2 regions of the Peribacillus sp. P4_D6 genome follow, and region 2 is predicted to be linked to the other one. Evidence: riboswitches for the same ligand, from Rfam matches in the RefSeq annotation. Region 2 holds a riboswitch; the other holds the start of a gene.

Region 1 (5,466 bases), on a different contig from region 2:
AAGAACATGATCGACGATGACCGGCGCGTAATGGTCATAGACACCCGCACCAAGGAAGGAAGCATAATTTTTAAGGTCCGCATTCTTTGCAGCAAGCCTTGATAATTCTTTCATTAATGCAGGTTCCGATTTAGCAGGCTTGATATCGTATTCTCCTTGAAAACGAACGCTTTCAGGGATATCATTGAAAAGTTCTTCAGCAGCGGATACCCCTATCTCTTCCAGCATTTCTTGTTTATCTTGCTCTGTCATGGGTAAATAACGATGTTTCATCTAATGACCATTCCCCTCTATTTACGTGGTTTTTTATAAAAAGGTGTTTGTATTATAACGGCTTTCAAACGTTTGGAACGGATTTCCACTTCGACTTCCGCATCCAGCACCGAAAATTCCTTATCGATAAGTACCAATCCAACGTTTTTCTTCAATGTTGGCGATTGGGTACCAGTCGTGACCTCGCCAATGACTTCATCACCGCTGTAGACCTTATACCCATGACGTGGAATGCCACGGTCAATCATTTCAATTCCCACAAGCTTGCGGGGAGCYCCTTTCTCCTTTTGCTCAGCAAGAACGGCTTTCCCGAAAAAATCAACTTCCTTATCCACTTTTACTGCAAAACCAATCCCGGCTTCTATCGGGGTGATGTCAGCTGAAAGCTCCTGCCCATACAGCGGCAGTTTTGCTTCAAAACGCAGGGTATCACGAGCACCTAAACCAATCGGCTGAACCCCCTCTTCCTTACCGGCATCCATAATCGCCTTCCAAAGGGCAGGGCCATTTTTACTGTCGCTATATATTTCAAAACCATCTTCACCAGTGTATCCAGTACGGGAAACCAGCGTGGAGATACCGTTAATCATGACATCATCCTTGAACTTGAAAAATCCAATTTCACTTAAGTCAGTACTTCCCGATAGTTTTTGTAATATCTTCTCTGCAGCTGGTCCTTGAAGTGCCAGCTGTGTATAGTCACTTGAGACATTCGTAATTTGCGCATCTTCCGTTAAATTAGCTTGCAGCCAATTGAAATCTTTTTCTGTATTCGCTGCATTGACCACGAGCAGATAGTCGTCCTCAGCCCTTTTATACACGATAAGATCATCAACCGTGCCTCCGTTTTCATAACACATGGCGGTATATTGGGCCCCGCCCTGTTGCAGCTTTGATATATCATTGGTCAGCATCTTCTGTAAAAAGGAAAGGCTCCCAGGCCCCTTAACATCGACTTCCCCCATATGGGAAACATCAAATAACCCCGCTTTTGTCCGTACGGCTTCATGTTCATCCTTTATACCTGAAAATTGGACAGGAAGTTCCCAGCCGCCAAAATCAATCGTTTTACCTCCGTATTCACGATAAACCTCAAATAGTGGTGTTCTTTTTAAATTGGTCAAAAAATGACCCCCTTCAGATTTTTTTAAAAATTAATTGGCTTCATTATCAAAAGCTTCTTGTCATTACGCATCAGATACAAGCTGATTCATGATGTGAAAAAAGCACAAAAAAGGACAGAGAAAGCCCGTTTGAGCTTTTTCTCTGTCCTGAAACCTGAAAGTTTACCTATGTAATAGGTTTTCCCCTTTGGTGGCCGTCCCATAACGGGCGGCGCTCTCCAGAGTTGCGTCCAATAAGAGTTCTTTTGCCTGAGAGATTCACTGCTAAGTTTGCTCCTTCGGCGCTACATCCGTAGTCTCTCCCCTTATCTTCACCCGCATATAAATGGTCTACCATTGAAAGGAAGCCAATAAGCCCCAAGCATCGGTAAAACCTTTGAGCATAAATGGAATGCATTCTCTGCCAATTCTCCTAAAACTTCAGAAACCGTTTGACTGATCTCCTTCAGTAATCTTGGATAAATTAGGAGCCTATAGCCCATACTAAGAAAACGCGAACTGCAAAATCGATGTACAAACATTCTTTGTAGCGTTTGGAAATTGGAATTTTCTAAATATACTTATATCCTACCCTAAGAAACTTATCTCTGCAATATTTTTTGAAAAAGAAATATTTTTCTTACTTCACATATGAAATGTTCGGGTTTTGACCTTATATTAAGGAAATTATGATTTAAGAGGGAGTTATTTCTATGAAAATCAATATATCCTTCAATTCTGAATGGAATGACGAGTTTCTGCAAAAGATGGAAAATGACGGTCCATGGGGAAATTGGGAGCTTTATAAGTTGGCGGTTCAAATGGAGGAAAACCTTATCATCCCTGATTTTGAAGGTTTACAGGCGCCCAAGCACCTTCCTCAGCTAACCCCGCTTCCCCATCAATTGGAAGCGGCGAAGCAAGTAGTGGAAAAGATGAATGGAAAAGCCATTTTGGCTGATGAGGTAGGGCTGGGAAAAACAATTGAAGCAGGCTTGATCCTAAAAGAGTATATGATTAGGGGCCTTGTAAAAAAAGTATTGATCCTTGTTCCGGCTTCCCTTGTCACACAATGGGCATTTGAATTGAATACCAAGTTTCATATTCCGGCAGTCGTTCAGAGAAAAAGTTATGTCTGGGACTCCTGTGATGTGGTCATTTCATCCATTGATACAGCGAAACGCGCTCCACATCGAGATATCATCTTTACTCAGGAATATGACTTCATCATTATTGATGAAGCTCATAAACTTAAAAATAATAAGACGAAGAACTATGAATTCGTCCAAAATCTGAAAAAGAAATTTTGTTTACTCCTGACAGCCACTCCGATTCAAAATAAAGTCGAGGAGATATTCCACCTCGTTTCGTTATTGAAACCGGGCCACTTGGGAAATGCTTCGCTCTTTTCGGAAAAGTATAAAGGGAAAGGCCGGAACATAACTGAAGATGAACACCTAAAGGAACTGGTCAATACTGTCATGATTCGAAACCGGCGGGCCGATACTGGCATTGAATGGACAAAACGGCATGTGGAAACCATCACCATTGAATTTTCTCCAACGGAACAAGCATTGTATGATGCTGTTTCCAAATTCAAGCCAATTTCGGATGGATCAAAAGGAAGCGCCTTTTCGGCTCTCACTCTCCAAAGGGAAGCATGCAGCAGCAGAGAGGCTGTCTTTTATACATTAAAGAATATGAGGGATAAATACGATCAGCCTTCCCCTGATTTTTTGGCAAAGCTTGATGATTTATTTACTAAAGTGAATGAAACGGTCCAGAACTCAAAGGCTGAAAAAGCTTTGGAACTGATCAAGAAAATAGATGACAAAGTGATTATCTTTACGGAATATAGAGCGACTCAACTATATCTCCAATGGTACCTACAACAGAATGGAATTTCTTCTGTTCCTTTCCGGGGCGGTTTTAAGCGCGGAAAGAAAGACTGGATGCGAGAATTATTCCAAAAGAATATTCAGGTATTAATCGCAACAGAAGCTGGCGGGGAAGGGATAAACCTTCAGTTTTGCCATCACTTGATTAATTTTGACCTGCCCTGGAACCCAATGAGGCTTGAACAGAGAATTGGACGGATTCACCGCCTTGGTCAGGAAGAAGATGTGATGATTTATAACTTTGCCACGAAAAATACAGTTGAAGAACATATACTGAAGTTACTATACGAAAAAATAAATTTATTTGAAAAAGTAATCGGTGAATTGGATGATATTCTAACCAAACTGGATATTAACAACATTGAAGAATATTTAATTGATGTGGTCGGCGAGTCCAAAACAGAAGGCGAAATGAAAGTCAAGATGGATAATTTTTCATCGTTGATCCAATTCGCTCAATCAATGAAGGAAGGTGAGGTTCATGCAGCAACGGGAAATTCATGATTTTTTAATCACTTTCTTTAAAGCCAATGATTGTGAAATACTGGATAATGCACCCACCCACCTTACAGTGCAATTGACGATTGAGATGGATAAAGAATTAATGAACAGACCCTTTTATTGGCATTATCTAGAAAAAACAGGAGGTGTTCCGAACCCGGCACAAATCACTTTCATTACCGATCCAGAACAAGCTCCATCCGATTTAAAGGGAGAAATGATTCATTTTGGCTCCCCTCGTCTTCACCAGATTATTCAATCAACCAAAAAGCTGGCAGGGTATACTAGACTTTTTGAGAATACGCCTCCATCAAAAGGCAGAAATAATCCTTTGTTTCCTTGGCTGACCCTGAATGTGAAAATATCCTATCAATGCGACCGCAAAAAAGATACTTTCATGTCAATCGGACTGAATTTAATCTCGGGTGAAATAATGGAAGGGTTTCACCATCGGGTTTTACCGATTAACGTCACCCCGAAAATACCGGATTATTCCTTTACGCTTTCACCTCTGATCATGCCCAAGAGTGGATTGGCAAGACTTGATACATACATCAGAACCAGTTTCGAGGATGATGACCATTCCTGGGCGGAGGAAGCAATGCTGCGCTGGCAGAATGACTTGAATTTATTGGAGCATTTTTACAAGGATATGGACGAAAAAAGTGAGAGCTATTATACCGAAAAAGAAGCACTAAAAGCACAATATGAACCCAACATCAGAATATCCATCATCAACGGAGGATTATTTTACCTATCAGATAGGGCGTTGGGATAAGTTAAGAACAAAAAAACAGATGTCCAAGTTCAGGACATCTGTTTTACTTTTTGATCGTTTTCCTTATAAACATCGACAAAGCAAAAGGGACAATGCCAAACCAATGTGACATACCCTGGTTTTTATCCTCTTTTCTGTGAAGGCGTTTTTCTTTTCGTTCTTTTTTCGTCAGATTGAAATACTCGACAAGCTGCTGCGTCAGATATTTAATATAAGCGTTTGTAGACATATAAAATCATCACCCTACGCAAAGTATGTCCGGTTTACGCTTTTTTTATTCCTTTCCTTGCTCCCTTCACCGTAAACCTGTCGCGTTCCCTAATAAAATGGTGTTGATTTTGCTATTACACAGCTTGCTTCTCCAACCATTCTTTCACTTCCCCCGCTTCTTTATCGTATTGAATGATGACACTGCCCTCTCGATCATTTTTAGTTTTGGAAGAAAACTCGATATAGACGTAAGGACCTTCTTGCTTCATTAAGGAATATCGCACCACACCATTTGGATATGATATTTCCCCCTGGATGATTTTCGGAATCTCTTCGCCCCACTCTGCCGTCACATCCTTGATGGCTAGATGGACAAGATGGTCGGCCACAAGCGACTCTTCCACTTCTTTATAAAACTTTTTATCAATGATAAACTGGTCGATCATTAGTATCGTGAACATGATGAAAACACTCGCCACAATCATGACCATCGGGAAAACGACTCCTTTTTGATTATTCATCAATTTTCGTATCATTCCTAAAGAAAGGATGAAATCTTCGACTGAAAGTAGTCCCTGCTTTATCCGTTATATTTATAACAATGACACTGCCATCCTTATTGACCTGGAATTCCGAAATGTTCTGCAAGATGACCTCATGCCCCATACCATCCACTCGTCTTCGGACCTTATCTTCATATTGT
Region 2 (18,583 bases):
TGGGTTTCTTTAGCGATCACGTACCTTGCCATTACCGTACGTTTTTGTCCAATAAATAAAATGAGCGACGAATATTATTCGGATAATGCGGACCCAGAAGAAGTTTTCAAACAAGGACTTTTCCGAAGTGTCTGGAACAGTGCGATGGTAGGAGCAAATAATTAAGTAAGTCTTGGCAGAAATTTATGGAAAAACTTAAAGGACGGTTTTCTTATGACAATGAGCATTCTGCCGTCCATTTTATCCGTTGGTCTCATCAGCCTTGTATTAGCGGAGTACACTTCAGTATTTAATTTACTTGGCTATCTTTTTTACCCATTTACCTGGGCATTGCAAATACCTGAACCATTTTTGGCTGCAAAAGCTTCAGCTATAGGAATTGCAGAAATGTTCCTGCCGGCGCTTCTTGTAGTTGATGCACCACTGGTAACTAAGTTCATCATTGCCGTGGTTTCTGTTTCATCCATATTGTTCTTTTCAGCGGCGATACCTTGTATCCTATCAACCGAAATCCCGATCAGCATTACGAAGTTGATTGTTATCTGGTTTGAACGGACACTCATCACGTTAATTATTACGGCACCCATCGCAATATTGCTGCTTTAGTGCAAATCAATGAATCTTAATTCGATCACAAATCGAACGGATGCGTTCGTATTATAAGGTCGACCAGTAAAAATTACTGGTTGGCCTTTTTGATAGAAGTAGACATGGTAGGACTCACGGTTGTGCGGGACATTTGAATCAGGGGGAGTGGAGGCGAAAAAAAAACAATTCCTATATTCTAGTTTAAAAGGATCCAAAAGTTAATTGATTTAGTTTTTTTCTTATCCAACTAATGAGGCATCTCCTATTAGGGAAGACCAAAGGAACCCTTGTGAATACCACCCTTCAATGGTCTTGTTTTACAGGTATTGATGACATGATCGGCTATTTTTATCGAGAAGGATCCCATAGCCTTTTTGTGTTTTCCATCACTGTAACAATATTAGGAAAAACGTCCATAAAAATTATTTAAAGAAAATAATATTTATTCTAAAAATTCATATTATAATACTTTATTCTTATGCTATATTATAGGGAGAATTATTTATTATCACGTATAATTAAGAATTGGAGTGATTTAAATGAAGAAACTTGGTTTATTGAGTATGTTTTTGATTTTAACTATCTTTATCTCGGCTTGTGGAACCAATGAAGGAAAAAATGCAGGTGAGGAAAAGAAACCTGAAAAGGTATATAAAGTTGGTGTGGATACGACTTATCCTCCTTTTGAATTTAAAGAGGGGAACGACTATAAAGGTATCGATATCGAATTGATCAATGCAATCGCGAAAGACCAGGATTTCAAAATCAAATTGTCTCCAATGGATTTCGGTGGAATCATTCCGGCTATGCAAGCCAATCAGCTTGATGTGGCCATTGCAGGAATGAGCATTACAGAGGAAAGAAAAAAGGTAGTGGATTTCTCAACACCGTATTTTGATGCAGGGTTAACAATAGTTGTTAAGAAAGATAATACAAGCACTAAAACCGTTAAGGATCTTAAAGGAAAAACCATAGCAGTGAAAAAAGGAACAACAGGTGCTAAATATGCACAGGATAATGCTACGAAACTAGGAATCAAAGTTGTTCAATTCAATGATAGTCCAGCGATGTTCCAGGAAGTGGCCAACGGTAATGCGGATGCCCTTATAGAAGATTATCCTGTCATCTCATATGCAATCGCCCAAAAAGATCTTGGGTTGAAAATCGTAGGTGACCGTTTGAATGGTGACCAATATGGAATTGCTGTATTGAAAGGGCAAAACGGGGATTTATTGAAAAAAATAAATGATGGTCTTGCCAATCTTAAAAAAGACGGCACATATGATGAAATAATAAAAACGTATCTTGGTGAATAAGGTTAATAAACAATAGATTAAAGCTCATTAGGCGCGCTTATGGCGCGCTTTCTTTTTCAAAGGGGTGAAAGAAATGGATATAATTGTTGCGGCGTTGCCTCTTTTATTAAAAGGACTTCAGGTGACACTTTATATCTTTGTGATTGCCATTATCCTAGGTTTTTTGATTGGTTTACTTGTCGCTTTGCTGCGACTTGCCCCCATCAAAATCTTGAACTGGATTGCAAAGGTTTATGTGGATGCAATACGAGGGACACCGTTCATCGTTCAGTTATTTTTTATCTATTTTGGTGTGAATTCATTGAATTTGATTTCTTTGGACAGTACAACAGCCGGAATAATCACCGTTGCAATCAATGCAGGAGCATATTTTGCTGAAATAATAAGGGCGGGGATACAATCAATCGATAAAGGGCAAACGGAGGCGGCAAGATCCATCGGGTTCACTGGAGCTCAAACAATGAGATATGTCGTACTTCCGCAAGCCTTTAGAAGGATGCTCCCTACCATTACGAATCAATCGATCATCAGCTTGAAGGACACTTCTCTATTATCCGTAATTGGTATAGCCGATTTAACCCAGCAAGGTCAGATTCAAGCTTCGGCAACCTTTGAAGCATTCAAGGTTTGGCTGGCCGTGGGTGTAATTTACTTTATCATCATCTATTTGTTAACCCTAATTGCTAATTTCATAGAAAGGAGGGTACAAGTTCGATGAGCATCATTACAGTAAAAAACCTAAGAAAATCATTTGGAATTGTCGAGGTTTTAAAAGATATAAATGCAGAAGTGCAGGAAAAGGAAGTAATTTGCGTAATAGGCCCTTCTGGATCTGGAAAGAGTACATTCCTGCGTTGCCTGAACCTCCTTGAGGAAGTTACCGGCGGCGAGGTGGTCATTAACGGACATGATATTACCGATCCTAAAAGGAAAATCAATATAAACAAAGTCCGGCAAGAAGTTGGAATGGTTTTTCAACATTTCAATCTATTTCCACATAAGACCGTTTTGGAGAACATAACCTTGGGCCCTATTAAAATTCGTGCCACCGATAAAGCGGAAGCAGGAAGATTAGCGCTTGAGTTATTGGATAAGGTTGGTCTAAAGGAAAAAGCAAGTAGCTATCCGGGGGAACTTTCCGGCGGACAAAAACAGCGGGTCGCCATCGCAAGGGCATTGGCGATGAATCCGAAGATCATGCTATTTGATGAACCGACTTCTGCCCTTGACCCTGAAATGGTCGGTGATGTTTTGGAGGTAATGAAACAACTTGCTAAAGAAGGAATGACAATGGTCGTCGTTACGCATGAAATGGGCTTTGCCCGGGAAGTCGGGGACCGGGTGATATTCATGGATGGAGGGTATATCGTGGAAGAAAATGAGCCGAATGAATTATTCGGTAACCCTCAGCACGAAAGAACCAAAGCATTCTTGAGCAAAGTGCTTTAACGGGATTTTTTTAAGATCGTAAGTCATGAATGAAGTTGTGCATAAAGTGTGGACAAAGCAATGCGGGAAATGAGGGGAAACCCCAAACGCATAGCCTTTCCCTCATCTTTGTGCATAACTTTTTTTGTTTTTAGAGCAGGAACCTATCAGTCAGGAGATGTTTTTATTCATATCAGCTTCAATCGGGCAAACGTCACAGAAAAGAAACCTATGCATTTAACACATGCATAGGTTTCTTTTTATTTATTTGGCACCGTAACTAATCAAGTTCGTCATGATTCGATATCCGCCTGGGACCTGGCCTTGAATTTGCCTGTATAGGACAAGGTTGGTATAGAGGTAGGTGCCATTACCGTATTTAGCCATAAGGATACCGCCATCAAATGGTTCTTCATTCGGATCAGCCATGGAAATGAATGTTTCATACCGTTCATCCCATTCCATTGGGAAATACAATCCTCTTTCTTGGACCCAATTGCTCCAGTCATCACTTGTTATTTTATTTGGATAGGTAAAAAGCGCCGATTCTGGTTTCGACACGTTTACTGTGGCTCTTTCATCGGTTACCCGCCAGCGAATCGAAGGATTCCCGAGGGTAAGAGGATATGGAGCCGTCTTCAATGCATCCCATCCATCACCCGGTTTATGGTATTGCACGACGAGATGTCCGCCGTTTTCCACATACTCAAGTAAGCGCGCGTTATTTGCCTTTAAATCTTCCCTTGATAGATAGGCACGGATGCCTGTAACGATCGTGTCATATTGACTTAAATCACCTTCAGCTAAATCAGCTTCAGTTAACTTCGTAATGTTCAGCCCTGCATTGCTTAAGTAATCTGCCACTTTATCGAATCCGCTTTCAATGTACCCCACTTTTAATGAAGCTGGCTTCAAAAGCTCAAATGCAACGGTATTGATAGCTGCTGGGTATTGGTAATAGAATGTTCCGATATGGTCATAGGAAATTTCCTGAATGGTCGAATCAAAGGTTTTCCCATTGACAGTGGCAGCTGCCTTCACCTGATATTCACCATTTTGGATGGCCTTAGGCGGTATGAGGGTGAACTTCACTTGTTTTTCTTCTGATTTTTCATTAAATGATACAGTGGCATTTTGGGGATGAACTCCCCAATTTTCAGGGACTTTTAAAGCGACCTTTGCTGATGCTTTTCCTTCTGTATAGTTTTTCAAGGTCACCGCCACTGGGATTTCCTCTTTTACATCTGCTGTATTTACGACGATATCTTCAGGAGATAAGGTAAGGGCAACGTCGGGAAGGACGGCGATCGTTCCATCCAATTCTTCCTTGATGGAAGTTTTTGTGCTCCCGTATTTATAAGAAATGCTGGTCGTAATGGTTGATTCATCATAGGCATGGTAATAAGCTGCATCTTCAGGGACTTCAACCAGGTAGGTCATTGTCACTGATTTATTAGGTGCCAGATTGACATCTTTTGATTTTATTTTTGTCTTCCATCCTTTAGGCACGTTCAATGCAGCAGCGACTTTTTTCAATGTTTGTTTCCCGTTATTCTTCATGGTTATGGTTACGTACGTATTTTGACCTTTAGTAAGAATCTTTGAAGCTGCTTCAGCTTGAACCTCGAGCCCTGAGGAAACATAACTGACGTTTTCCAATTGCTCTTCTTTTAATGAGAGCTTATGAAGCAAGTCGTTTTTGATGGCAGGGCTTAGCTTTGCCTTTTTGACTTGCGCAGTCATTGAACGAACATTGGAAAGAGCTTTTTGGGATGTTGAAAAAACACGTTTAGCATGGGGATAAGACTCAATAACAGCGTCCAGATTCCGTTGCAGGTACCTAAATTCACCTTTTAATTTTGAAGCTGAGCGGGGGAGTTTTTCAGCCCATTCAGTAAAATTGTAAGGTACACCTGCAAAAAGGTCCGACTCGCTTTTTGTATCAACCGCGCTTTGCTTCAAATCCAAATGGATCTGGCGCGGTGCTGCAGGGATATCAGAACCCATGCCTTGGCTTTTGTGCAGATAGCGGGATTGTTCTCCAAGCTGTGGGTAAGTCATTTTGTATATTGGGTCATATTTACCGATTTCTATCGAAGTGGTTGCTTGATCTGCCGAGGAAACGGGCAAATATAACTTTTTCACTTGCCATACCGATAGACCTTGTTTCAATTGTTGTGGAAACACAGTTGGGTCGGCGGCATCCGTAAAGGCACGTTCACTTAGGATTGTCATTGTTCGATGATGTCCATGCTGGGTATCATCATTTTGAAAGGATGGCATCAATATATCTGGCTGATACGTCCGAATAAAGCGGATAAGCCGTTCATATGTGAGTTCCTCGCCCCATTTTTGTAATGTTTCCTCTGGTGTTTTAGAGAAACCGAAATCATAAATGGGATCAGAGGTCGTTTCGCTTAGATGATAGGCTTTAACCCCGGTGATTTTTGCAGCTTCTATCATTTCCCTCGAACGGATGATTCCAAGAGCGTTGTCCAGTTCATCCCCAATTTCATTTTGTCCTCCCTCACCACGGTTTGCAATCAGGCTGGATGTTTTCACCCCTAACCCTCTCGATAGATAAGCGAGAAAGTCACTGCGTTCATCATCGGGATGGGCACCGCTGTTCAAGAATGTCACAGTCGTTTCGAGCGGCTTGACCGCATTCCATAATTCGACGTTGGTATCATCAGGATTTGCAGCGCTGCCTCCAAGTGGCAATGATGCAAGAACCAACAAAAGGGAAAACAACGATAACAAAGCTTTTTTCATTCTTCTTTTAACCCCCTTCAACTTTTATAAAACACCTAAAAAAAATGTAGGTTAGTAATGTTTTCTAACTAACCAGATAAAAAAACCTATCTAATAAATAGCACCAATGGTTATAAATGTAAATAATTCGAAGTAACTATTAAAAGTTGAACATTTTAAATGTTCCGAAAAAAACTTGTGCGTTGAAATTATTTAAGTTATATTTTTACTTAATTAGGAAGATTTACTAACTAAATAATGTAAGGCCGTGATGTGATGAGTTTTAAAAGGACACCCAGTCATCAAAAATATGTAAATAAAAAAAGAATCATTCAATGCATCCAAGAATGTTCACCCATTTCAAGAGCTGAAATCGCCGTTAAGCTTCAGCTAAGTAAACCAACTGTTTCACAGGCTGTGGATGAACTTATACAGGAGAAATGGGTATTCGAGAAAGGAATAGGAGTATCCTCATCTCAAGGCGGGAGGAGGCCCATCCAGCTCTTTTTTAATGAAAAGGCTGCCTATATCATCGGTGTCGATATAGGCGGGACGAAAGTGAAAATCGTTTTAAGCGATTTAAGCGGCAACATCCTTGCTGACACTAGTTTTTCAACAAACACTTATTTAAATTCAGGGCTGCTTAAACAAATGGCGATTGAAACGGAGCGGTTAGTTGCAAAGAATCAGATTGCGAAGGAAAGGATATTGGGGATGGGAGTCGGGATCCCTGGCATTACGCAAACGGCAAGCGGATTAGTAATAGAGGCACCGAGTTTAGGCTGGGTACAATATCCATTTATAGCAGAAGCGAAGCGTTATTTTGATTTCCCCATCTTTCTGGACAATGATGTAAACGCGGCTGCACTAGGTGAACAGTGGCTGGGTAATGCACAAAATAAGCGGAATTTACTGTTCATTGCGGTTGGCACGGGAATCGGAAGCGGCATCATCTTGAATAACCAGTTATACAGAGGAGCTTCCAGTGCCGCTGGGGAAATGGGATATATGGTGACGGACAAAGAGGATATAAAACGTGAATTCAAGCCGATTTTCCATAGATACGGCTATTTGGAAAGTGTCGCTGGAGGCAAGTCGATTGGCGGTCACTTCACCAGGGAGGTCCTCAAGGATCCTCACCATTTTTTATTCGAACGGGCCAAATCTTCCGAACTATCGGGGGAGGATGCTTTTTTGGCAGCAAAAAAAGGAGACACTGCAGCTATGGCCATCATAAATGAAGCCATCGAACATTTAGCCTGCGGAATTGTCAATGCGGCTAGTTTGCTAAATCCGGAAGTGATCATTTTAGGAGGTGGTGTATTAAATTCTGCTGAATACATTTTACCTAGAATTCGGGAGGTCGTTGATCGATATCTTCCAAGTTTAGTAGAAATGAAAACTTCACAACTGGGAGAAGACGCAGGGGTGCTTGGAGCGGTTTCCCTATTTTTAAGGGAACATGATGGCATTTTGAATTTTCGCGATGAGGGGGAATATTAATGAAAAATAGGAAAAAGTCGCTTGTTTCAGTACTGACCTTTTCGGCAGCACTATTAATTTCGGGATGTAACGGTACAGATACGAAAACGAATTCGGATGCTGGCGAAAAGGGTGAGCTCGAAGATAAAATCGTTGTTTATTCACCGCATGGCAAAGATATTTTATCAAAATTCGAAAAGCAGTTCGAAGATCAGTATGGTATTGATGTTGAGTGGCTTGATATGGGGTCTCAGGAAATCCTTGACCGTGTTCGTTCTGAGAAAAGTAATCCGCAGGCAGACGTTTGGTGGGGTGCACCTTCCACGAACTTCAATCAAGCAAAGGATGATGGGCTGCTGGCCGCTTATAAGCCTAGCTATTCCGATAGTCTCGATGAAGGATTCCGCGATCCGGAATGGTATTGGACAGGAACGAGCCAGACACCGGAAGTCATCATGTATAACAGCAAAGAATTATCAAAAGACGAGGTACCGAAAGATTGGGATGAGCTGCTTGATCCGAAATGGAAAGACGAAATCATCATCCGCTATCCGTTAGCCTCCGGAACGATGAGGACAATTTTTTCTGCGATGATCTATCGTACGTATAAGGATACAAATGATCCGAAAGAAGGGTATGACTGGTTAAAGAAGCTCGACCAAAACACGAAGGAATATTCAGCGAATCCGGAAATGATGTATAACAAGGTAGCCAAAGGAGAGGGCTCACTTTCCGTTTGGGCAATGCCGGATGTCGTCATGCTGAAAGAAAATAAAAATTATCCATTTGAGTTCGTCATTCCAGAAAGCGGAACGCCAGTATTGACAGAAGGTATCGCCATCGTTGAAGGTGCCAAGCATCCAAAAGCGGCTGAAGCCTTTTATGAGTTCGTGAATTCACAAGAAGCCGCGAAAACATTAGCAGAAGAATTTTACAGGATTCCGACCAGAAGTGATGTGAAGGGTTTACCTGAATGGATCACGGAAACGGAAATTAAAGCGATGGATATTGATTGGAATGCATTCCAGGAAAAAGGTGACGAGTGGATGAAATACTGGGATGAAAATATTAAAAGCGGAGATAAAGAAATTAAAGAATAAGGAAGTGTCGTTTGGATGGCGTCAATAAAAATAGAGAATGTCCAAAAAGCCTTCGGGAAAACGATAGCTGTTGACCAGTTAAATCTGGACATCAAAGAAGGTGAGTTTTTTACCTTTCTTGGTCCAAGCGGCTGCGGTAAAACGACAACACTTCGGATGATTGCCGGTTTTTATTATCCAACTAAAGGTGTCGTCCGATTTGGCGACAAAGATATGACGCGTGTACCTCCGGAGAAAAGAAATACAGGCATGGTTTTTCAAAACTATGCCCTCTTTCCCCATATGACTGTTTTTGAAAATGTAGCGTTTGGCTTGCGTGTGAGAAAGGTTTCTTCTGCTGACTTAAAGAAGAGAGTGCTGGATGCCCTCCAAAAGGTCAGGCTGGAGAGCTACTCGGATCGTCAAGTGAGCCAGTTAAGCGGAGGACAGCAGCAGCGGGTGGCCCTTGCGAGAGCACTGGTCATTGAACCGGAAATATTACTGCTGGATGAACCATTAAGTAATCTGGATGCCAAGCTTCGTGATGAAATGAGAGTGGAAATCTTAAGGCTGCAGCGTGATTATAAGATTACCACCATTTATGTCACTCATGATCAGGCTGAGGCATTATCCATGAGTGATCGAATCGCTGTGTTCAATTATGGTGTATGTCACCAGGTCGGGACGCCAACAGAAATTTATAATCGGCCGGCCAATGATTTTGTGGCGAGTTTTATAGGCGAGATTAATCTTTTGCCCGTTCAAGTTGAAAAAGTTCAACAAGATAATATAGAGCTTGTCCTTAAGAATAGTGAAAAACCGATTAAATTGAAGGTGGAAAATCAAGCTAGGGACGGAATTTCAATCATACAGAGTGATGCTGACCTTGCTGTTTCGATTCGTCCTGAAGCAATCAGGATTCTGGATGTGATCGAAGAAGGAACGAATATCTTTAAAGGTAATATAAATTCCGTCCAATTCTTTGGGTCTGTTGTGAATGTCATGGTGGATGTTCAAGACGTGTTACTAAGGGTCGACGTATTTAACACCCATGATTTTGGATACTTTTATCAAGGAAAGGAAGTGTATGTCCAGCTTCCCGAGAAACAGCTGCGTCTTATCCCTGTCATAAGCGGTGATGCGCCATGATTAAAAATCGTGATACGAGATTGACGGTTTGGCTCCTTATTCCAGTTGTATTGGTTCTCATAGCATATGTACTCTACCCGTCATTGAGGACCTTTATTGAAAGTCTGCAAAAAGACGGAACGATATCCCTTGGAAATTATCAGGACTTCTTCGTACAGGAATCGAAAACGAACTTAGTGGCTCTTTGGAATTCTGTTTATATATCCTTTTTGAGTGTATTGGTCAGTGCCTTGATTGGCATTCCGCTCGCTTTCATTTTTAACCGTTACGATTTTCCCGGCAGAAGCTTCTTTTCATCAGCAGCGATTTTGCCGATTGTCCTTCCATCATTGGTAGGGGTTATGGCCTTTATGTTTTTATATGGAGAATCGGGATTGATTCCAAATGCCATCAAGGACCTGTTCGGTCTCGATAAGGTTCCATTCAAGATTGGCGGGGTACCGGGAATTCTTATCGTGCATGCCTATACGATGTATGTTTATTTTTATATGACCGTATCCGCTGCAATCAATAAAATAGATCCTTCACTTGAAGAAGCCGCTTATAACTTAGGAGCAAATAAAATAAAGGTTTTTTGGAAGGTGACATTTCCATTATTGACACCTGCAATCGTTGCCGCCTCTTTACTTGTTTTCATGATATCGATGGCTTCTTTCAGTGCCCCGTTTTTATTGGCTGGCGGATACAGGGTGTTGAGCCTGCAAATTTATTTTTCAAAAATCAATGGTGATATGGAAATTGCCGCTACCCAATCGGTCATTCTATCCATCGTTTCGATTTCATTTCTATTATTCATGCGTTGGTATCAGAATAGGAAGGATTATCGAATGGCCTCGAAAGGGATTGGGGCACACAGGAGTGAAGTGAAGAACCCGGTTATGAAATGGGTGATGGTCGTAACTGGGGTCATCGGCGTAATTATTCTGCTTTTACCGCACTTTACGATTCTTTTGCTTTCACTTGTGCCGGATGGAACCTGGACATTTCAAACGTATCCCACAGTATTTAATGTTGAAAATTACAGGCTTTTGTTTGAAGACCCTAATATCTTCAAGCCGTTAAGAAATAGTTTACTGATGGCGTTTATTGCTACGTTGGCAAATCTGGTGTTTGGGGTCATAGCGTCCTATGTACTTGTCAAACGGAAATTCGTCGGGAAAAGCTTTGTCGATATTCTAGTCATGATTCCTTGGGCGTTGCCTGCAACGGTCATAGGGATGAACTTGATATTTGCATTCAATGAACCTAGCGTTTTTTCCTTTGGTCAAATTTTGGTAGGAACATTTTGGATTTTGCCGCTTGCCTATTTCATCAGGCATATTCCGCTCGTTGTCCGTTCGACTAATGCCGTTCTGGAGCAGCTGGATGACTCGATTGAAGAAGCAGCCAGAAACTTGGGGGCAAAGTGGTTTTATACCTTCAGAAAAGTCATATTTCCTATTATTATGCCTGGTGTTTTATCAGGGACATTATTGGCATTTATCGAATCTGTGGGGGAATTCCCGACCTCGGTCCTGTTGTACACGATTTCAAACAGGCCCATATCCATTGAAATCATGAATCAGCTTCGGATGTTCAATATGGGGCAGGCCGCTGCCTATGGGATGATTCAAATCACGCTGATTGTAATCGTTCTCTTTATTTCGAACAAGTTTTTTGGAATCAAAGCGGAAAAAGCTTTATAAATCGGAGGTTCAAAGATGAGCAGGCTTGAACAATTTATCAAAAATGAAGGTAGTGTCTTTCCCGGAAAAACCTATGTTAGAGAGCTTCTGATGCCTGTTTTTAATGATCAAAGAGATTACTTATTTGATGCAATGTTCGATATTCATCGGGCACATGTCATCATGCTTTCGGAACAAAAGATCATTAAAGATGAAGAGGCGAAAACCATGCTTGATGGGATTCGGAAAGTGGCCCAAACAGATCTCGCGCAGTTGACCTATCAGCCCCAATTCGAGGACTTATTCTTCATGATGGAGGCAAAGATCGGTGAGGAAATCGGCCATGAACTTGCAGGGAAGATTCATATCGGCCGCAGTCGTAATGATATGGGAGTTGCAATGTACCGGCTTGTTTTGAGAGGTCATCTGCTCCAATTGATTAACTATGCAAACCAATTGAGTGAAGCATTCTTGGTGCAGGCTGAAAAACATACAGAAACCTATATTACAGGTTACACGCATACCCAACCGGCTCAGCCGACTACAATAGGACATTACTTTTTAGCCATTTATGATGTACTTCAAAGGGATATTGGCCGGTTATGGGCAGCCTATGAAACGGTTAACCAATCCCCTTTGGGTGCAGCCGCGTTAACGACCACCGGTTTTCCGATCAGTCGGAACCGTACGGCTGAACTGCTTGGGTTTGATTCGGTGATTGAAAATTCCTATGACTCGATTGGCGGGGCAGATTATTTATTGGAAACCGCAACTGCCATCATGACGTGCATGGTCAATACCGGAAGGTGGATCCAAGATTTCCTGCAGCATGTGACAAGGGAGTTTGGTACATTTCACGTGGCGGACCCTTATGTTCAAGTGAGCAGCATCATGCCGCAAAAAAGGAATCCTGTCTCCATTGAACATTCCCGTTCGATTGCAAGCAGTGCGTATGGTGATGCACTTGCTGCAATGAATATGATTCACAATACACCATTTGGTGATATCGTCGATACGGAAGATGATTTACAGCCACATTTATATCGGGCTTTTTCGAATGCAGGCCGTGTCATGAAACTAATGTATGCCGTCATGTCGACTTTGAAAGTAAATGAAGAACATACAAAGAAAATGGCCGCAAAATCCAGTATAACGATTACTGAATTAGCGGATACCCTTTCAAGAGATTACGACATATCCTTTAGAAAAGCCCATTCCATAGCCAGTCATATTGCAAAAAAATCGATTAGTGAAGGGAAAGAGCTATATGATTGGGACACACAAGAAATCAATAAGATCATCAATGAATTCGTATCAGTGAACATAGCAGAAGATGAATGGAAAAAAATAATCTCTCCCGAATATTTTGTGGAAATCAGAAGCATTCAAGGCGGGCCCTCCCCGAAAGAGGTTACGAGAATGATTTTAAATAGAAAACAAAAACTGGAACAAGAGTTGCAGAAATATAAGAAAGTGATCAAAGAATTGAATGATGGCAGGAAGGCTTTAGTGGATTACTGAAGGTATGGGCTAAAAAGAAAATGAGCTTTAACGGGCATGAAATTCCCGAGTATTTGCTCCAAGCTCACGAGTAAAAGCATGAAATTCCCGAGTATTTGCTCCAAACTCACGAGTAAAAGCATGAAACTCACGAGTATTTGCTTCAAACTCACGAGTAAAAGCATGAAATTCCCGAGTATTTGCTCCAAACTCACGAGTAAAAGCATAAAACTCACGAGTATTTGCTCCTAACTCACGAATAAAAGCCCGAACCTTCTGAAGAGAGTATTTTTTGTTGGCTCGGAAGCAATACGATGCATTTTACTGAGAAAGCTTCATATTTTATGATATATAGTCATTCTTTATCAGGGTGGCTATTTATTTTGGATTTTTAATGCAACTGAGTCATCCCCAGTGACCATGAATGTAGATTATTCCTAAAAACAATGCTGTTATTTGGAAAATATATAATGTGAGGGAATGTTAATGTCAAATAGATCTCAGTTCGGTGTTATCCTGATTTTAATAGCTTTCGTAATATCGATTGCTTTTTGTTTGAATCCGGAAGTCTTATTAAGAGGTGGATATGATTTAGCTATTGATGGCCTGGTAGTATCCAGAACCTTGATGATTATTTTTTCGTTGTATTTATTAGTTAAAATAGGGGATTTGTTTATAAACAGAAAAGATTAATAGTCTAAAATGAGGTTTCCCATAAACAATATTGAGATAAAGGACACTATGCTTGGAAGCCGAGAATAAGGAAGGCTCAGTCTTTTGACTGAGCCTCCAATGTTTATTGATCCATAACCAGTTTCAAAATTTGCTTCATATATCGTTAACGGATTTAGGTTCCAACTGAACCGCGTGCTTTCTGAAAGCAATACTCACCGTGATCATCACAATGAAATTGACTGCCAATGCAATGATTCCCACATTCAAATCTTTTGCTGCTTGCGGCAAGGATGGAAACAAGGTCCCTATTGTCGATTGACTGAGTGTAATGCAGATTACGATGGCCAATCCGGTAATGATGCCGGCGATTGCGCCAAATTTATTGATCGGATTATTCCTTTTCAGACTAAAGAGAAGGGATGGGAAGAGCTGTGTGATGAGACTGTATCCCATAAGAATTAATGCCGACATCGTTTCGCCGCCGTTTAAGGTGAAGTAGACGGCTATAAGGGCAATGATTGGCACAAGGAACTTTGCCAATCGTACAATATGGCGATCGGATACGTCAGGTGCAAATTCCTTATAAACGTTTTTCGCGAGCAGTGTAGCGACGCTCATCAAAAGCATGGATCCCGGCACCAATGCGGTCAACAATCCAGCGCCGCCGATTATGCCTATAAACCATGGATCAAAGGTCTCGATCGAAAGGCGCAGCAATGAGAGGTCCGCATCTGCCCCAACGAGTCCGGGCACTTTCAATATAGCTGTAAACCCAACGAAAAAGACGAATAACAGCATGAGTGTATATAAAGGACTGATGATGGCGTTCTTTCGAAATACCTTGCCGCTGCGTGCTGAATAAACAGCGCTGAAAACTTGCGGCCACATATAGAAACCGAATACGAGCAATATTACCGTGGAGATGAACCATGATACGCTAAGCCCCTGATCAGGGAACTTTAGAAAACCAGGCTTGGCGGCATCAACCGCTTCAAACATCGGCTGAAATCCGCCAAAGTAATGAATCGGCAGATAAATCCCCAAAAATCCTATTATGGCGACCATCATGATATCTTTAATGACCGCGGTCCAAACTGAACCGTGGATACCGGAGATCATCACATAAATGGTAAGGCTGATCGCCCCCATCCAAACTGCCTCAGACATTGAGATGGCACCATAAGATGCTTCCGAGACAATGATCCCCAATCCTTTCAGCTGCACGACGATCACTGGAATCATCGACACCACACCGACAAGTGCAGCCAAAATTCCTAAACTGGGACTCTTATATTTGCTTACAAAGAAATCGGATTGAGACATCAGTTTATTTTCTTTGGCATATCTCCATATTTCCGGCAGGAGCCAATAGGATAATACGTAAGACAAAGTAATGTAAATTAGAACATATAGAGCGGGTGCGCCCTTGCCATAAGCCCAGCCGCTGCCGCCAAGGAAGGAGAAGGTCGTATAGATTTCCCCGGCCATCAGCAGAAAGACGAATATCGCACCAAAACCGCGTCCGCCCACCGTCCATTGTTCCAAGTCCATATCTTTTCCTTTTGAAGAGCGTATTCCTAAAAATATCGATAGAAGTAAAAATGCTAAAATGATTAAGAGAGCAATATTCATTCCTGGTCACCTTCCCGATTCCTGGGATCCAGCTTATACATGATGCCGAGTATGGCAGAGGTAAGGACCACCCACATAGCCATCCAGAACATATTGAAAGGCATCCCTAATACATATGGTTCTATTTTATTAACAAAAGGTAGAAATCCCAGTATGCCTATAAAAGGAACTAGTGTAAGAATATATATAATCTTCATTAAACAACCCCCTCCGTTTTAAATAAAGTGAAACGCCCACCAATGGGGGTTTATTCTTCAATGCCACTGATGGATGGGTGAACCAAACCGGATGGAAAATTCATACATGACGGGAAAGGTCCGATAATATATATTAGCTTACACTATTTTGATATAAAATTTAATGCAGTTGCCTGATATATTTTAGCAAAAGTGTGCAGAAAGCCGAAGGCCTAATATGTTCATATGCAGATAAAGCCTTGAATTCATATTGCGTTCAAGGCTTTATTTCCTTTAGCTATCTTTTTTTTCGATAATTATATAGTATCACCAAGAGGATGAACCAGATTGGGGTCAAGAGCAGTGATAGCCGTGTAGCTTCAGCGAATAGCATAACAATAAGGATGAACAGGAATAAGCCTAAAATGACGTAATTGACAAAAGGTGTAAAAGGAGCCTTGAAAGTCGATTCGGCTCTTAGGTCAGGCCTTGTTTTCGAATATTTGATATGGGAGATCAAGATAATGCTCCATACCCATATGAAACAGATGGCACTGATGGTAGTCACGACAGTAAATGCCTGTTCTGGTATCAGCTTGCTTAATAATGCCCCTATTGATACAACGATTGTGGATGTGAATAAGGCATTGCCCGGAACAGCCTGTTTATTTAATTTTTCCAGCTTAGCTGGGGCTTCACCATTCCTGCTTAACGTATAAAGTATTCGGCTCGTTGAAAATAAACCGCTGTTGCATGCAGAAGCAGCGGATGTCAAAACGACGAAGTTGATGATCCCTGCAGCGACTGGAATGCCGATTAACGCAAAGACCTCTACAAATGGACTGCTTGTGGCATCCAGTTGTGTCCATGGGTTGACGCAGAGAATGACGAATAGTGCACCAACGTAGAAAAGCAAAATCCGGACAGGGATTTTATTGATGGCAGATGGAATGTTCTTTCGCGGGTTCGCCGTTTCTGCTGCAGAAACCCCGACCAATTCGACACCGACAAATGAGAAGACGACCAACTGTAAAGATAACAGGAATCCGGAAATGCCATTGGGGAACATGCCGCCATGATTCCAAAGGTTCGTTAGGGAAACCGTTCCGGTATTGGTATTGAAGCCGAGGATCAGAAGGAAAATTCCTACGATGATCAAGGCGATGATCGTGATTACTTTAATGATGGCAAACCAGAATTCCAATTCGCCAAAGATCTTAACGGTCAATAGGTTCAATCCTAACAGAATGACCAGACAAAGCAGAGCCGGAATCCATTGAGGGACATCAAACCAATATTGCATATAAACACCGACAGCTATGATATCGGCCATTGCGGTCATGATCCAACAAAACCAATATGTCCAACCGGTCACGAAGCCGGCCCATGGACCGACATATTCAGTTGCGAATTCAGTGAATGATGTGTACCCTGCATTGGATAAAAGCAATTCCCCCAGGGCCCTCATCACAAAAAACAAGGCAATCCCTATTATCATATAAGAGAATAATATGGAAGGACCTGCTAATTGTATGGCTTTTCCGGAACCTAAAAATAAACCGGTGCCAATGGTTCCTCCTATTGCAATCAGTTGTACATGTCGATTTTTTAAATCTCTTTTTAATTCTTGTTTAGCCAATTCGTACGCCCCCGTTTTTATAGTCTTGGTAGTGAATGTTACCTGCATGGTCTTGGAGAGAGGGACGTGATTGTCGTCCAGTTTGCCTTTCCCATTTGTTGTTTTAGTCCAATCACAAAATGGACAATAAAAAAAGAGATTGGATAATACCAATCTCTTAAAGGGCTCAGAATAACAATATATCATTCGTTACTCTTCTGTCCTTTTGCCTGAGATTGTGAATCCTTCGGCGCTGCATCTTGTACAGTCTCTCCAGAAGCTGCTCCTGCTATAGTGTCATCCATAGCATTCATCGCTTGCTTGTATGCGGTTGTGAAGAAATGTCAGTCAGTGATGATTTTCCACTGCTTGATCATTTCATTATGCTTATAAAATAATATTGGAATTCTATCATCTATTTTTCGGTAGGTCAACAAATTTTTTGAAGTGAATCAGGCATTATCTGTAGTTTAATAGTGGTCCGCATTTAACTTAAGGTCTAAGCAGAAGTGATTGTTTTCTACTCATTATGAACGATCACTATAATAAAATACTGAACATCATTTTTTTAAAATGATATTTTTAGATTAGAAAAATCAGCAAGATATTATTGGTAACTGTTTATTTCAAAAATACAATTGTATTTTTACAGAATATTTACTATTATAAGATAAGAAAACATAAATGAAGTGTTATTGATATTTTTTCGATAGAGCATTTCTAACTGCAATAATTAATAAGTTCGTGGTAAGGATAGAAAAGCATTACCGATATTGCATCTGGAGGAGTTAATCATGTCGAACAAGGAATTAAAGAGAGGGCTGGAAGCACGTCACATTCAAATGATAGCTTTGGGCGGAACCATCGGAGTCGGGTTATTCATGGGATCTGCGAGCACGATCAAATGGACCGGGCCCTCTGTAATGCTTGCTTATGCCATTGCAGGTATTTTTATATTTTTCATCATGCGTTCCATGGGTGAGATGCTTTATTTAGAACCGACTACAGGTTCTTTTGCAACCTTTGCGAGCAGTTATATACATCCTTTGGCAGGTTATATGACTGCTTGGAGCAATTGGTTTCAATGGGTAATCGTCGGAATGTCCGAAATCATTGCGGTTGGGCTGTATATGCAATATTGGTTCCCGGAGTTACCGGCATGGATACCAGGTGTAGTGGCCATGATCATCTTGGGGGCGGCCAACCTCATTTCCGTTAAATCATTCGGGGAATTTGAATTCTGGTTTGCACTTATAAAAATCATAACGATTATATTGATGATCGTTGCCGGCCTGGGCCTTATCTTCTTTGGAATAGGCAATGGCGGGGATGCGCTTGGATTATCGAATCTATGGGCAAATGGCGGCTTCTTTACGGGAGGATGGACAGGATTCTTCTTTGCTCTTTCACTTGTCGTGGCTTCCTATCAAGGCGTTGAGCTTATCGGCATCACAGCCGGGGAAGCGAAAAACCCAACGAAGACCGTAACAAAAGCGATCCAATCAATTATATGGCGCATTTTAAT

What was found. A riboswitch is a leader RNA that binds a small molecule or an ion and turns the genes downstream of it on or off. The one in region 2 is predicted to bind glycine.
Region 1: another riboswitch for glycine. It lies ahead of gcvT (glycine cleavage system aminomethyltransferase GcvT); the one in region 2 lies ahead of AC1DVB_RS04445 (amino acid permease).

What each region holds. Positions count from the first base shown of each region.
Region 1 covers NZ_JBFUIQ010000053.1:11,328-16,793, forward strand. The annotation lists gene gcvPA (aminomethyl-transferring glycine dehydrogenase subunit GcvPA) at 1-273, opposite strand, end outside; gene gcvT (glycine cleavage system aminomethyltransferase GcvT) at 291-1,397, opposite strand; glycine riboswitch at 1,538-1,621, opposite strand; glycine riboswitch at 1,625-1,712, opposite strand; gene AC1DVB_RS15950 (DEAD/DEAH box helicase) at 2,090-3,778, shown strand; gene AC1DVB_RS15955 (YqhG family protein) at 3,756-4,553, shown strand; gene AC1DVB_RS15960 (YqzE family protein) at 4,597-4,782, opposite strand; gene comGG (competence type IV pilus minor pilin ComGG) at 4,898-5,284, opposite strand; gene comGF (competence type IV pilus minor pilin ComGF) at 5,277-5,466, opposite strand, start outside.
Region 2 covers NZ_JBFUIQ010000007.1:425-19,007, reverse strand. The annotation lists partial or broken gene AC1DVB_RS04510 (YjiH family protein) at 1-606, shown strand, start outside; gene AC1DVB_RS04505 (transporter substrate-binding domain-containing protein) at 1,128-1,904, shown strand; gene AC1DVB_RS04500 (amino acid ABC transporter permease) at 1,978-2,622, shown strand; gene AC1DVB_RS04495 (amino acid ABC transporter ATP-binding protein) at 2,619-3,353, shown strand; gene AC1DVB_RS04490 (NEW3 domain-containing protein) at 3,597-6,104, opposite strand; gene AC1DVB_RS04485 (ROK family transcriptional regulator) at 6,360-7,586, shown strand; gene AC1DVB_RS04480 (extracellular solute-binding protein) at 7,586-8,665, shown strand; gene AC1DVB_RS04475 (ABC transporter ATP-binding protein) at 8,681-9,793, shown strand; gene AC1DVB_RS04470 (ABC transporter permease) at 9,790-11,478, shown strand; gene argH (argininosuccinate lyase) at 11,494-12,978, shown strand; gene AC1DVB_RS04460 (hypothetical protein) at 13,444-13,650, shown strand; gene AC1DVB_RS04455 (sodium:solute symporter family protein) at 13,786-15,264, opposite strand; gene AC1DVB_RS04450 (DUF3311 domain-containing protein) at 15,261-15,461, opposite strand; gene AC1DVB_RS04445 (amino acid permease) at 15,739-17,079, opposite strand; glycine riboswitch at 17,267-17,345, opposite strand; partial or broken gene AC1DVB_RS04440 (amino acid permease) at 17,853-18,583, shown strand, end outside.